Regions from separate parts of the Streptomyces sp. NPDC050674 genome, predicted to be linked through region 1. Evidence: riboswitches for the same ligand, from Rfam matches in the RefSeq annotation. Region 1 holds a riboswitch; the other holds the start of a gene.
What was found. Region 1 has a riboswitch for thiamine pyrophosphate ahead of thiO (glycine oxidase ThiO). Riboswitches for the same ligand answer to the same signal wherever they lie in the genome.

Region 1 (7,263 bases):
TCGACCGGCCCCAGGCCGATCTCGCCGGCCTCGCCGACCGGCTGCTCACCGTCGCCGAACGCGCCGTGCCCGGCCTGCGCGACCGGCTGCTCTGGCACGAGGTGCGCACCCCGGCCGACATCGCGGACGCGACGGGGGCGGAGGGCGGGGCGGTTCCCGCGCCGGCCCTGGCGGCGGCCGGCGGACGGCTGCTGCACCCGTCCAACGGCACGCGGGTGCCCGGCCTGTTCACGGTGGGCGGCTGGGCCCACCCCGGCGGCGGGCTGCCGCACGCCGGCATGTCGGGTGCCCTGGTCGCCGGACTGATCGTGGAGGGCCCGGAGTTCCGCGGCTCGCAGTGAGCACACCCGCCCCGGCGGGGTCCGGGCTTCAGAAACGGTACTGCTCGTCGAAGCCGTTCCCCTGCGGCTGCTGACCGCCGCCCTGGTAGGGGTAGTGCTGCTCGGGCGGCAGCTCCTGCCCGTACTCGTCGGTGTTGCGCTGCTGCGGCACCCACGCCCCGCCGGGCGGGGTCTCGCCGGTGTGGCTGCCGGCGTACTGGTCCTGCCCGTAGGCCTGCTGACCGTAGTACTGCTGGTCGCCGTACGAGGTGTCGTAGGAGGGCTGGCCGTAGTGGGACGAGCCGATGTACGGGTCGGAGTAGGCGGCGTACTGCTGCTGGCCGGTGGCGTCGTAGCCCTGCTGCCGGCCGTAGCCGGAGGAGTCGTAGGCGTAGGACTGGTCGGCGGACTGGGCGGCGTACGGGTCGTGGGCCTGCTGCCCGGCGTCCTGGTAACCGTGGCCGTAGACGCCGTAGGAGCCGGTGTCCTCGGGCACCGGCTGCGGCTCGTAGACGGCGGTGGTGTCCGCGGACGTCGGATGGTGGAGGGGACGCGCGGGGGTGAAGACGTCGTCCCGGTCGTAGTCGTCGTCCTGGACGTGTGCGGCGGGGTCGGGGCGGTAGGCGCCGGCCTCGTCGTCGTAGCCGCCCTCGGCCTCCAGGCCGGAGACCTCCAGGGTCGGCTCCTGACGGCCGCGCTCACCGCGGCGGCGCTTGCTGCCGCCGCCGAGCGCGGGCGCGTTCATCGCCCAGCCGGACGCGAAGCCGCTGCGGAACGACAGGGTGACGTAGGTCTGCCCGACCGCGAAGGCGGCGGCGCCCAGTCCGATCACGACGACCGACGGGATCAGGACACCGACGACGACACCGAGGAATCCGGCGAAGGCCAGCAGCCGCCAGCGCAGCCGCGCCTTGTACTGCAGCAGCACCTCGCCCAGCAGCCACAGCGCGACGATGCCGAACGCGATGTAGAGGACCGCCCAGCCCATGTACGCCCCTCTCCCAGTGGCCGTTACGCAGTGTGTCGTATACCGGTGCGAACGGTCTAGGCCTGCGATGAGTGGTGCAGGCCCAGGTTCTCGTAGATCTCCAGTGTCGCGGTGGAGTTGTTGAGCGTGATGAAGTGCAGGCCGGGCACGCCCTCGGCGAGCAGCCGCGCACAGAACTCCGTGGCGAATTCGATCCCAATGGAGCGTACAGCGGCCGGATCGTCTTGTGCTGTGAGGATCCGCTCTTTCAGGGCGGAAGGGAACGCGGCGTTGGTGAGGGACCCGATCCGCTCCAGCGTCTTCACGCTCGTGATCGGCATGACCTCGGGAATGATCGGGGTGTCGCAGCCGGCGGCGGAGACCCGGTCGCGCAGGCGCAGGTAGTCCTCGGGCTGGAAGAACATCTGCGTGATGGCGTAGTCCGCGCCCGCCCGGCACTTGTCGACGAAGTGGCGGACGTCGGTGTCCCAGTCGGCGGAGCGCGGGTGCATCGCCGGGAAGGCGGCGACGCCGACGCAGAAGTCGCCGGACGCCTTGATCAGCTCGACGAGTTCGGCGGCGTAGGCGAGGCCCCGGGGGTGCGGCACCCACTCGCCCATCGGGTCTCCGGGCGGGTCGCCGCGCAGGGCGAGCATGTTGCGGATCCCGGCGTCGGCGTACTGGCCGATGATGTTGCGCAGGTCGGCCACCGAGTGGTCGACCGCGGTGAGGTGGGCGATCGGGGTGAGGGTGGTGTCGGAGGCGATCGCCTCGGTCGCCTTGACCGTGCCCGCGCGGGTGGAACCGCCCGCGCCGTACGTCACGGAGACGAAGTCGGGTGCCACCGCCTCGACCCGGCGCAGCGCGTTCCACAGGTTCCGCTCGCCCTTCGGGGTCTTGGGGGCGTAGAACTCGAAGGAGTACGTCGTCTTGCCGGCCGCGAGCATGTCGCGGACGGTGCGGGCGTGGTCCGATCTGATGGATGCGGTGCCGAGGGCCATACCGGCAGGTTAGCCAGGGGCGGTCGGTCCCCCAACCGAGGGCCGCGATTTGTCTGGATTGTCCACTTGTTGTCCATCCCTTGGACAGACGGTCGTCACTGCGCCGCCCGCAGCCGCTCGGCGAACTCCGCCGCCGCGGCCCCCGGGTCACCGGCCTCGGTGATCGCCCGTACGACGACGACCCGCCGGGCGCCCGCCTCCAGCACCTGGTCGAGATTGCCGAGGTCGATGCCGCCGATGGCGAACCAGGGGCGGTCGGTGCCCAGGGCGGCGGTGTACCGGACGAGGTCCAGGCCCGGGGCGTGGCGGCCGGGCTTGGTGGGGGTGGGCCAGCACGGGCCGGTGCAGAAGTAGTCGACGCCCTGCTGGACGGCGGCCGCTGCGGCCTCCGGCTCGGCGTGGGTGGAGCGGCCGATCAGGACGTCGTCGCCGAGGAGGGCGCGGGCCGCGGGGACCGGGAGGTCGCCCTGGCCGAGGTGCAGGACGTCGGCGCCGGCGGCGTGGGCGACGTCCGCGCGGTCGTTGACCGCGAGCAGCTTGCCGTGCCGGGCGCAGGCGTCGGCGAAGACGGCCAGGTGCTCCAGCTCCTCGCCCGCCTCCATGCCCTTGTCGCGCAACTGCACGATGTCGACCCCGCCGCTCAGCACGGCGTCGAGGAACTCCCCGAGGTCGCCCTGCCGCTTGCGCGCGTCGGTGCACAGGTAGAGCCGGGCGTCGGCGAGCTGGGCCCGTGCGGTGGCGGCGGTGCCGGTCATGCGTGTCCCCCAGGGTGTCGGTGGCGTGGCGGACCCGGTGGGCCCGGCGTCGGCGGCATGCGGGTGCGCACGCTCGGGTCCGGCGGCGCGGACACGGCCCGTGCCGCCCGGCGCGGGTCCGTGCGAACGCCTCGGGCACCTTACGCCTGCCCGGGCCGCCACCGCCCCGGGCGCTCCCGGTCCGTCCGCGGCCTGGACGGGCGCGGGCCACCCCGGGCCGTGGCCCCACGGCCACGGCCCTCACCTCGGGCGGTTGTTCAGGCCCGGCCCCGCACGCGCGGCGCCGGGCGGTTGTCCCGTCGCGGCCGGGTCAGACCGCGAGCGCCTGGGCGCGGCGCTTCACCTCCGTGCCGCGATTCTCGCTGAGTGCCTGCGCGGGCGTACCGGGCAGGCTGGGGTCCGGGGTGAAGAGCCACTCCAGCATCTCTTCGTCCGTGAAGCCGTCGTCCCGCAGGAGCGTCAAGGTCCCGGACAGGCCCTTGACGACCTTGTCCCCGTCGATGAAGGCGGCGGGGACGTGCAGCGCGCGGTTCTCACCCCGGCGTACGGCGATGAGCTGGCCGTCCTTGACCAGCTGCCGCACACGCGTCACCTCGACGCCGAGCTGTTCGGCGATGTCGGGGAGGGTGAGCCAGGCGGGGACGAGAGCATCGATCTTTGCGTCAATCTCGGTCACGGAAACAAGCCTGCCATTCGCCACCGACAGTCGGAAGTCGGCCCCGTCCACCTGGGCGGACGCGCCGGGTCCGGCAGCGCCGCCCGGCACCCCTCGCGACGGCCCCGCGCCTACGCCGTCGCCGCCTTCATGGGCCTGGCCGGATCCGCCAGCAGCGCCGGGTTCATCGGTGTGCCCGCCTCGATCAGGCGGCGGCCCTGGGCGAGGTCCCGGGGCCGGCCGACCGCCAGCAGCGCGACCAGCCGCTCACCGCGCAGCCAGCACACCGTCCAGGCCGGTCCTGAGGGGTCGCCCCGCCACAGGGTGGTGTCCGCGGCCGCGTGGTGCCCGGCGTACTGGACGAACCGCCCGAACTGCTCGGACCAGAAGTACGGCACCGGGTCGTAGACGGCCGGTGGCTCCCCCGAGGCCCGGCCCACGATGTTCACGGCGACCGTGCGCGGCCCCTGGAGGGCGTTGTCCCAGTGGTGGATCAGCAGGCGCTCGCCGTAGCGTCCGGAGGGGAAGGAGGCGCAGTCGCCGACCGCGTACACGTCCGGCACGGACGTGCGCAGGTGCTCGTCGGCCACGATCTCGGCGTGGGCGCCGAGCTCCACGCCGGAGCCGGCCAGCCAGGCCGTCGCGGGGCGGGCGCCGATGCCGACGACGACCGCGCCCGCCGGCAGCCGCGAGCCGTCGTCGAGGAACACCGCGCCGGGCTCGACGCGCTCCACGCGCGCGTGCGTCCGCAGAACCGCGCCCGCGTCGGCGTACCAGCCGCTCATGGGGGCCGCGACCTCGGCGGGCAGCGCCCCGGTGAGCGGGCGTTCGGCGGCCTCCACGACGGTCACCGCGCAGCCCGCCTCGCGCGCGGCCGTGGCGAACTCCGCGCCGATCCAGCCCGCGCCGACCACCACGATGTCGTGCCGGCGGGCCAGCACCGGACGCAGCCGCTCGGCGTCGTCGAGGGTGCGCAGCAGATGCACGCCCGGCACGCCCTCCGTGCCGGGCAGCCGGACCGGTTCGGCGCCGGTCGCCACGACCAGGACGTCGTAGGGCACCGGCCCGTCCTCGGTGTCCAGCTCGTGGTCGGCGGGGCGCAGGCCCAGCACCTCGCAGCCGAGCCGCAGTTCGATGCCGAGGGCCTCGAAGTCGACGTCGAAGGCGGAGCCCTCGGACTTGCCGAGCAGGACGGCCTTCGACAACGGGGGCCGGTCGTAGGGCTGGTGGGGCTCGGCGCCGATGAGGAGCACGTCGCCGGTGAAGCCCTGCTCGCGCAGCGCGACGGCGGTCTGCACCCCGGCCATGCCCGCGCCCGCCACGACCACGCGCCGTGGCGCGGACGACCCTGGTTCCTGCGTCTGCTCGCTCACCTGATCACCATAGACACCTGACGGATGGTCAGTCAGTGCTCATGCGCCGTGACCTGCTCCACAACGCTCGTGCCGTTGCCCCGCCGGGACTCCCACTCCCAGGTCTCCTCCAGCCGCACCCGCCCGTCTGGCAGCTCCACGACCGTCGAGACGCAGTGCCCCGAGGAGGTGGTGCCGTCCCGGACCAGCTGGACGTACCGGAAGTCCAGCCGGTCACCTTCCCGGGTACCCACGAGATGCCCGCGTACGACGTCGCCGCCCGTGTAGTCGGCCCAGATCTCGCCCGCCCGCTCGTGGTACGTGAACCGGGTGCGGCTGCCCACCTGGCCCGGTGCCTGGTCGGCGACCGGGGCCAGGACGAGACCGTCGAGGGATCGGGCCATGGGCGGAGGCTCCCTTACTGCGGGCTGCGGCATCGGGCTAGGGTGGCCAACGTAAAGCACTCGCGGGAGCCCGGACGCACCGGGCTGAGAGGGAGGCTGGCGGCCTCCGACCGTACGAACCTGATCCGGGTCATGCCGGCGAAGGGAGGGGCTGGACGCCCATGTCGCCTACGTCCACATCGTCAGACGTCCTGGTCATCGGGGGCGGGATCATCGGCCTGGTGACGGCCTGGCGGGCCGCGCAACGCGGGTTCGCCACCGCCGTCGTGGACCCCGAGCCGGGCGGCGGAGCCGCACAGGTGGCGGCCGGCATGCTGGCCGCCGTCACGGAACTGCACTACGGCGAGCAGACCCTGCTCGGCCTGAACCTCGCCTCCGCCCGGCGCTACCCGGACTTCGCCGCCGAGCTCACCGAGCTGACCGGCCGGGACCTCGGCTACCGCCGCTGCGGCACGCTCGCTGTGGCCCTGGACGCCGACGACCGGGCCCACCTGCGCGAACTGCACGTCCTGCAACAGCAGTCGGGCCTGGAGTCGCAGTGGCTGTCGGGGCGCGAGTGCCGGCGCCTGGAGCCGATGCTCGCGCCGGGTGTGCGCGGCGGGCTGCGGGTCGACGGCGATCACCAGATCGATCCGCGGCGGCTGGCCGGGGCCCTGGTGGCGGCCTGCGAGCGCACGGGCGTGGTCTTCCACCGGACGTGGGCGCAGCGGCTGACCGTCGTACGGGAGCGGGCCACGGGTGTCGTGCTGGCCGACGGGACCGAGGTGGCCGCCGGGCAGGTGGTGCTCGCCGGGGGCAGCCTGAGCGGGCGGCTCGCCGGCGTCCCGGAGGACGTGCTGCCGCCGGTGCGCCCGGTGAAGGGGCAGGTCCTGCGGCTGACCATGCCGCAGCGGCACGGGCCGTTCCTGAGCCGGACCGTGCGCGCGGTCGTGCGCGGCAGCCACGTCTACCTGGTGCCGCGCACGAGCGGCGAACTCGTCATCGGGGCCACCAGCGAGGAAATGGGCTGGGACACCACCGTGACCGCGGGCGGCGTGTACGAGCTGCTGCGGGACGCGCACGAACTGGTGCCGGGCATCACCGAGCTGCCGCTCACCGAGACCCGGGCCGGGCTGCGTCCCGGTTCCCCCGACAACGCGCCCCTGCTCGGCCCGACCGGCCTGGAGGGCCTGCTGCTGGCCACCGGGCACTACCGCAACGGCGTCCTGCTCACGCCCGTGACCGGCGACGCCCTGGCGCACGTCCTGGCGACGGGTGAACTCCCCGAGGAGGCCCGGCCCTTCACGCCGAAGCGCTTCAGTCCCGCCACCGCACTCACGGAGCAGCCCGCATGAACATCTCCGTCAACGGCGAGCCCCGGGACGTCCGGCCCGGCACGGCTCTCGACACCGTCGTGAGGTCGCTCACCGCCTCGCCCTCGGGCGTGGCCGCCGCCCTCAACGAGACCGTCGTCCCGCGCACGCAGTGGCCCTCCACGCCCCTGGCCGAGGGAGACCGCGTGGAAGTCCTCACCGCCGTCCAGGGAGGCTGACCATGGCCGACGATCCGTTTGTCCTCGGTGGCACGTCCTTCACCTCCCGCCTGATCATGGGCACGGGCGGGGCGCCCAGCCTCGATGTGCTGGAGCGGTCGCTGGTGGCGTCCGGGACGGAGCTGACCACGGTCGCGATGCGCCGGGTGAACGCCTCGGTGCACGGCTCGGTGCTGTCCGTGCTGGACCGGCTCGGCATCCGGGTGCTGCCCAACACGGCGGGCTGCTTCACGGCCGGGGAGGCCGTCCTCACGGCCCGCCTGGCGCGCGAGGCCCTC
Region 2 (7,263 bases), on a different contig from region 1:
ACAGGAGATCTTCGACAACGCGACGCCCAACTACTATGAATCGCGCGGCGAACCGACGCCGATGGTGCTCGTGAATCGCGCGCACTGGACGGAGAAGCTGCCCGCGTGGCCGCTGCTGCGGTCCCTGGCCCAGGGGCGTTCGATGGAGGCGCGCATCGCGCTCGTGGAGCGGATCGATCAGGCGCCGGAGGCGTTGAAACGTCTCGGCGGTTAATAAGAAGGCAAAGCAAGTGCTTGCACGCAGCATCTGCGTTGACACTACTTATGCAGCGCTTATAGACCTGTGAGCCTCCCGGTGGTGCTGATGTTCGGTCAACACCGCCTCCACCCCCCGCTTGAGCAATCCCGTAAAGGACAAACGTGGCAGTTCTGTCCGTATCCCGCCGCGCACGTGCCGTGCGCGTCCTCGGTGTCGTCTCCGCCTCGGCCGCGCTCGCGCTCGGCACCGCGGGCAACGCGCTCGCCTGCAACATCAGCGAGTTCTCCGCCGAGGCGAAGTGCGACGGCGACAAGGGCGTCATCACCGTCACCGACGTGGACCCCGCCGGCATCCCGGCGACGGTCACCGTGTACCTCGAGAACAACGGCGCCGACGTGAAGAAGATCGGCGAGCAGGAGGTGAAGGGCTCGCGCGAAGGCACCACCATCACCTTCACCGAGGCCTGGAAGCCGAACGCCGAGTACCGCATCCACGTCAAGGCCTCGCGTTACGTCGACGAGGACATCAAGCCCAACCTCGTCACCCCGGCCACGGCCTGCAAGAAGGAGGAGGAGCCCCCGGCTTCGACTCCCCCGGCGACGCCGACCCCGTCGGCCTCCCCGTCCAAGCCGGCCGAGGACACCGGGACCCCGGCTCCGGAGCCGTCGGAGAGCCAGAGCTCCTCGCCGGCGGGCAACGCGCCCGCCCCGGCCGGTGACTCCAACCTCGCCGAGACCGGTGCCGACTCCAACACCGGCCTCATCGCCGGCATCGCGGCGGCCCTGGTCGTCGTCGGTGGCGGTGCGGTGTTCTTCGGCATGCGCCGTCGCGGGGCCGACAGCGACAGCTGACGCCTCCGCACACCCTGACGTGGCCCGTCCCCGACCGGGGGCGGGCCACGTCCCGTCTCATCCGAACGTCGCCCGCCGCAGCCAGAACTCCAGCAGCTCCCGCTCGCCCAGCACCTCCAACTCCGGTGCGTCCAGCGGCAGTCGGCGGTAGAAGGCCAGCAGGACGGAGGTGAGCGGTCCGCGCAGGGCGACCGTGGCCTTCTCGTGGCCCCGGCGCCAGGTGACACCGTCCTCGGTGAGTTCGATCAGCCACTCGGCGCCCAATCCCGGGTCGGCGCCGGTGGCGTGCAGATGGATGCTGCGGCCCGGGCCGCGCAGTTCAGCGGCCGCGTCGTGCGGCTGCGTCCGTTGCACGTACTGCACGATCTGGAGCCACTCGTCGATCGCGTCGACGGCGACCTCGGGTGCGACCTCGTACGGCAGTGCGGCCGCGAGCGTGGCGTCCGCGCGGTGCACGGTGATCTCGTGGGTCATCCGGCGGGCCCAGAACCCGGTGGTGAGCACCCCGGCCCAGCCCCACACCGTGGTGCCCGGGCCCGCTTCCCGCAGGGTGGCGACCACCTGTTCGCCCGCCTCCGCCAGCCAGGCGTCCAGCGCCGCGGCGTCCCCCCGCGTCCCGGGCCCGTCCACAGCCGGCACCCGCTCCGCCGGCACCTCCTCCTGGGCCCGGGTGCGCACCAGGAGTTCCACCCAGCGCAAGGCGCCGCCCAGGTGCCGGACGAGGTCCTCCAGCGACCAGTCCGGGCAGGTCGGCACCGTGGCGGACAGGTCGGCACCCGAGGTCACCACCGACCTCAACTGGCGGACCTGGTGGGCGGGATTTCGTCGCAGTAGCGGTCGTGAGGGAGCAGCAGCGTCATGCCCCGCACCCTAGGCCGCGGCGGATCAGCCGAGCACCACGATTTCAGCCGCGTCGAACTCCATCCCGACCTCGTCCCCCGGCTCCGGGGCATCCCGCAGCGCGCACGCCGCCTCCAGGCGGGGGGCGTCCCGGGGCTGGAGGTGGACGGCGACGTGGGTGCCCTTGAAGGTGCGCGCGGTCACCGTGCAGCGCAGCCCCGAGCCGGCGGGCACCAGACGCACTCCGGCGGGGCGCACGAGCAGCGTGCGCGTGCCCTGCGGGGCCCCTTCGGGCACCGGCACCTTGCCCCACGGCGTGTCCGCGGCCTCCGCCCCGACCGTGGCCTCGACCACGTTCTCGAAGCCCAGGAAGCGGGCGACGAACGCGTCGGCGGGCCGTTGCCACACCTCAAGTGGCGTACCGGACTGGGCGATCCGCCCGTCCCGCATCACCACGACCCGGTCGGCCAGCGCGAAGGCCTCCCCCTGGTCGTGCGTCACGGCGAGCACGGTCGTTCCCAACCGGCCGAACAGCTCCTTCAGTTCGACGACCAGCCGCTCCCGCAGCGACCGGTCCAGCTGCCCCAGCGGCTCGTCCAGCATCAGCAGCCGGGGGCTCGGCGCCAGCGCCCGGGCCAGCGCCACCCGCTGCTGCTCCCCGCCGGACAGCCCGGCGACGGCCCGGCGGCCCGCGCCCGGCAGCCCCACCAGGTCCAGCAACTCCCGCACCCGCTCGGCCTGCCGCCGCTTGGCCTCACCGCGCATCCGCAGCCCGAAGGCCACGTTCGCGCCCACGTCCCGCTGCGGGAACAGCTGGTGGTCCTGGAACATCAGCCCGACCCCGCGCCGGTGCGCCGGCACGCCCGCCTGGTCACGCCCGTCGAGCACCACCCGCCCCGCGTCGAGGGGCTGGAGCCCGGCCACCGCCCGCAGCAGGGTCGACTTGCCGCTGCCGCTGGGCCCGAGCACACACACGACCTCGTGCTCGGCGACCTCCAGATCGACGGCGTCCAGCACGGCACGCCCGCCGAAACGGACCGTCGCGCCCTCCAGGGCCAGCAGCATCAGAACTCCCCCGTCCGGTCCGTGCGCAGCCGCTCCAGCACCAGCAGGGCCACGGCGCACACCACCATCAGAATCGTCGAAAGGGCCATCGCCTGGCCGTAGTTGAGGTCCCCGGGCCGCCCCAGCAGCCGCGCCACGGCCACCGGCAGCGTCGGCCGGTCGGGCCGTGCGATGAACACCGTCGCGCCGAACTCCCCGAGCGACACGGCGAAGGCGAACCCGGCCGCGATCAGCAGCGCCCGCCGCACCATCGGCAGGTCCACCTCCCGCCACACCCGCCAGGGCGAGGCCCCGAGCACCGAGGCGGCCTCCCTCAGCCGCGTGTCCACGGCGCGCAGCACCGGCAGCATGGTGCGGACGACGAACGGCACCCCCACCAGCGCCTGGGCGAGCGGCACGAGGATCCACGAGGACCGCAGATCCAGCGGCGGCTCGTCGAGGGAGATCAGGAACCCGAAGCCGACGGTCACCGCGGACACCCCGAGCGGCAGCATCAGCAGCGCGTCGAAGCCGCGCACGAACCGCCCGGCGTCCCGGCGGGTGAGCGCGACCGCGGCGAGCCCGCCGATCACCACGGCGATGAGCGTGGCGGCCACCGCGTACGACAGGGAGTTGCCGATCGCCTCGATGGGCGGGACCAGGAACACTCCCCCGTCCTCACGGGTCAGCGCCCGGTAGTAGCCGAGGTCCGGCGCGCCCAGGGACCGCTGGACCAGCACGGCGAGCGGCAGCACGAGCAGCACGGCGACGGTGGCGAGCACCCCGCCCAGCAGTGCCCACTGCCCCGCGCCGCGCGGCCCGCGCGCGGTCACGGACGCGTCCACCAGCCGCAGCGCGGTCTCCCGCCGGCGCACGGTCCAGGCGTGCACCGCGAGGATCGCCCCCACCGCCACGAACTGGATCATGGTGAGTACGGCCGCGGTGGACAGGTCGAAGATCTCGGACGTCTGCCGGTAGATCTCCACCTCCAGGGTGGAGAACGTGGGCCCGCCGAGGATCTGCACGACACCGAAGGAGGTGAACGTGAACAGGAAGACCATGAGCGCGGCGGCGGCCACGGCCGGGCAGAGGGCGGGCAGGGTGACCTGCCGCCAGGCCTTCAGCGGGGACGCGCCGAGCATCCGGGCGGCCTCCTCCTGTCGCGGGTCGAGCTGCGCCCAGAGTCCGCCGACGGTACGGACGACGACCGCGTAGTTGAAGAAGACGTGCGCGAGCAGGATCGCCCACACGGTGGTGTCCAGGCGCAGGCCCCACAGCTCGTCGAGCAGCCCGCCTCGCCCGACCAGCGCCAGGAACGCCGTGCCGACGACGACCGTCGGCAGCACGAACGGGACGGTCACGACCGCCCGCAGGACCTGCTTGCCGGGGAAGTCGAGGCGCGCGAAGACGTACGCGCCGGGCAGCGCCACGAGCAGCGTGAGCGCGGTGGAGACGAGTGCCTGCCAGGTGGTGAACCACAGCACGTGCCGCACGTCGGACTGCGCCAGCACCTCCCCGATCCGCCCGAGGTGCCAGGTCCCGCCGGTCTTCAGACCACGGGCGACGATCGCGGCGACGGGGTAGGCGAAGAAGACGGCGAAGAACGCGACGGGCACGGCCAGGAGACCGAGCCGCGCCGCGCTCCCGCGCCTGGTGCGGACTACTTCAGTACGAGTGAGGTCCACGACTTGACCCACTGGTCACGGTGGTCGGCGATCTTCGCCGGGTCCATGGTCTCGGGGTCCTTCGCCTGCGGCCCGTACGTCACGAACTCCGGCGGCACCTGGGCGCCCTCGCGCACCGGGTACACGAACATGTTCATGGGCATGTCCTCCTGGAACCGCTTGCTGAGCAGGAAGTCCAGGAACGCCTTGCCGCCCTTGGCGTTCTTCGCGTTGGCGAGCAGCCCGGCGTACTCGACCTGCCGGAAGCAGGTGCCGTCGGCGACGCCGGTCGGGGCGGTGCCCGGCTTCGGGTCGGCGAAGACGACCTCGGCGGGCGGCGAGGAGGCGTACGACACGACGAGCGGCCGGTCGCCCTTGGCCTTCTTGCCGCCGGCAGAGCCGGAGAACTCCTCGTTGTAGGCCTGCTCCCAGCCGTCGACGACCTTCACGCCGTTGGCCTTGAGCTTCTTCCAGTACCCCTCCCAGCCCTGGTCGCCGTACTTGGCGGCGGTGCCGAGCAGGAAGCCGAGGCCGGGCGAGGAGGCGGAGGCGTTCTCGGTCACGAGCAGGTTCTTGTACTGCGGCTTGACGAGATCGTCGAAGCTCCGCGGCGGCTTCAGCTTGTGATCGGCGAAGTACTTCTTGTCGTAGTTGACGCAGATGTCGCCGGTGTCGACGGGCGTGACCCGGTGCTTGTCCTGGTCGACCCGGTACGCGGCCTTGACCTGCTCGGACCCCTTCGCCTCGTACGACTGGAACAGCCCGTTGTCGAGGGCTCGCGAGAGCAGGGTGTTGTCGACACCGAAGAAGACGTCGCCCTGCGGGTTGTCCTTGGTCAGGATGGCCTTGTTGACGGCCTGCCCGGCGTCGCCGTCCTTCAGCACCCGGACCTTGTAGCCGGACTGCTTCTCGAAGGCGGCGATGACGTCCTTGGACGCCGCCCACGAGTCGTGACTGACGAGCGTGACGGTCTTGGAGTCGCCGGACCCCTGACCGCCGTCGGACGACCCGCACGCGGCGAGCGTGCCGGCCATGCCCAGCCCGACGACCGCCGCCGTCAGCCGCTTTGCGTTGATGCTCACTGGATTCCTCCTGGAGTGACCAGGAGAAGACGCGGCCCTGCCCGGGACTTACGGGGTCCCGGGCAGGGCGCAACAGCTCGAGTGGTGACCGATCTCCCTACCCAGAATGACCTGGGCCAGGTTCGGAGGGTCTGCGGCCGTGTGCCGCACTCTCAGCGCTGTGGCGCTCCCCTGTCGGAATGTGCAGATGTCGAATATGCAGGTGTGCTTACGACGGTCAGACTACCGTTCGGTGGCCGCGAGCTGACCACACGCCCCGTCGATCTCCTGACCACGGGTGTCCCGGATCGTCACCGGCACACCATGGGCGGCGATGGCCTCCACGAACGCCTTCTCGTCCTCGGGCCGGGAGGCGGTCCACTTGGACCCGGGGGTCGGGTTCAGCGGGATCAGGTTGACGTGCACCGGCCTGCCCTTGAGCAACCGGCCGAGCCGGTCACCGCGCCAGGCCTGGTCGTTGATGTCCCTGATCAGCGCGTACTCGATCGACAGCCGGCGTCCCGACTTGGCGCTGTACTCGAAGCCGGCGTCCAGCACCTCGCGGACCTTCCACCGGGTGTTCACCGGGACGAGGGTGTCGCGCAGCTCGTCGTCGGGGGCGTGCAGCGAGATGGCGAGGCGGCACTTGAAGCCCTCGTCGGAGAACCGGTGGATGGCCGGGACGAGCCCGACCGTCGAGACGGTGATGCCGCGCTGGGAGAGGCCCACCCCGTCGGGCTCGGGGTCGGTGAGCCGCCGGATGGCACCGGCGACCCGGTTGTAGTTGGCGAGCGGCTCGCCCATGCCCATGAAGACGATGTTACTGAGCCGCGCCGGCCCCCCGGGCACCTCCCCGTCCCGGAGGGCGCGCATGCCGTCCACGATCTGGTGCACGATCTCTGCGGTGGACAGATTCCGGTCCAGCCCCGCCTGCCCGGTCGCACAGAACGGGCAGTTCATCCCGCACCCGGCCTGCGAGCTGATGCACATGGTCACCCGGTCCGGGTACCGCATCAGCACGGACTCGACGAGCGTCCCGTCGAACAACCGCCACAGCGTCTTGCGGGTGGTGCCCTCGTCGGTCGACAGATGCCGCACGACGGTCATCAGCTCGGGCAGCAGCGCCTCCCGCAGCCGCTCCCGGGACCCGGCGGGGATGTCGGTCCACTGCTCCGGATCATGCGCGTACCGCGCGAAGTAGTGCTGCGAGAGCTGCTTGGCACGAAACGGCTTCTCCCCGGCCGCGACGACGGCCTCCTTGCGCTCGGCAGGAGTGAGATCGGCGAGGTGCCGCGGCGGCTTCTTGGCTCCGCGGGGGGCTACGAAAGTGAGTTCTCCGGGCTTCGGCATAACCCTCCCAGTGTCGCAGATCCACTCGGGTGACCCGCAGCCGTCGGTCGCTACGGCTGCCGTCAGGCTCGGGCGATCACTCCGGGGCTCCTTGCCACTCGTCGAGCCGGACCCTGACCTGGTGGTTGCGGTCGTCGTGCCAGTAGACCTCACCACTGGTCGAGGCCTCGAGGGCCGGAAGGTCCATCCCCAGCGGCATGCGCGTGATCTCCGCCAGCGCTATGGCGTCCGGCACACCGTCCATACGAATGAAG

Region 2: it holds a riboswitch for thiamine pyrophosphate, as region 1 does, so the genes downstream of both, AB0I06_RS09195 (thiamine ABC transporter substrate-binding protein) here and thiO (glycine oxidase ThiO) in region 1, are expected to answer to the same signal.

The regions. Positions count from the first base shown of each region.
Region 1 covers NZ_JBFAIG010000011.1:42,927-50,189, reverse strand. Annotated here, with positions in the region: gene AB0I06_RS19475 (NAD(P)/FAD-dependent oxidoreductase) at 1-341, shown strand, start outside; gene AB0I06_RS19470 (hypothetical protein) at 370-1,308, opposite strand; gene metF (methylenetetrahydrofolate reductase [NAD(P)H]) at 1,365-2,288, opposite strand; gene thiE (thiamine phosphate synthase) at 2,384-3,043, opposite strand; gene AB0I06_RS19455 (Rv2175c family DNA-binding protein) at 3,354-3,719, opposite strand; gene AB0I06_RS19450 (FAD-dependent oxidoreductase) at 3,830-5,071, opposite strand; gene AB0I06_RS19445 (hypothetical protein) at 5,104-5,454, opposite strand; TPP riboswitch at 5,507-5,618, shown strand; gene thiO (glycine oxidase ThiO) at 5,616-6,788, shown strand; gene thiS (sulfur carrier protein ThiS) at 6,785-6,985, shown strand; gene AB0I06_RS19430 (thiazole synthase) at 6,988-7,263, shown strand, end outside.
Region 2 covers NZ_JBFAIG010000004.1:114,578-121,840, forward strand. Annotated here, with positions in the region: gene AB0I06_RS09170 (LOG family protein) at 1-214, shown strand, start outside; gene AB0I06_RS09175 (LAETG motif-containing sortase-dependent surface protein) at 370-1,050, shown strand; partial or broken gene AB0I06_RS09180 (maleylpyruvate isomerase family mycothiol-dependent enzyme) at 1,108-1,910, opposite strand; gene AB0I06_RS09185 (ABC transporter ATP-binding protein) at 1,936-2,955, opposite strand; gene AB0I06_RS09190 (iron ABC transporter permease) at 2,955-4,556, opposite strand; gene AB0I06_RS09195 (thiamine ABC transporter substrate-binding protein) at 4,595-5,674, opposite strand; TPP riboswitch at 5,757-5,863, opposite strand; gene rlmN (23S rRNA (adenine(2503)-C(2))-methyltransferase RlmN) at 5,903-7,009, opposite strand; gene AB0I06_RS09205 (hypothetical protein) at 7,086-7,263, opposite strand, start outside.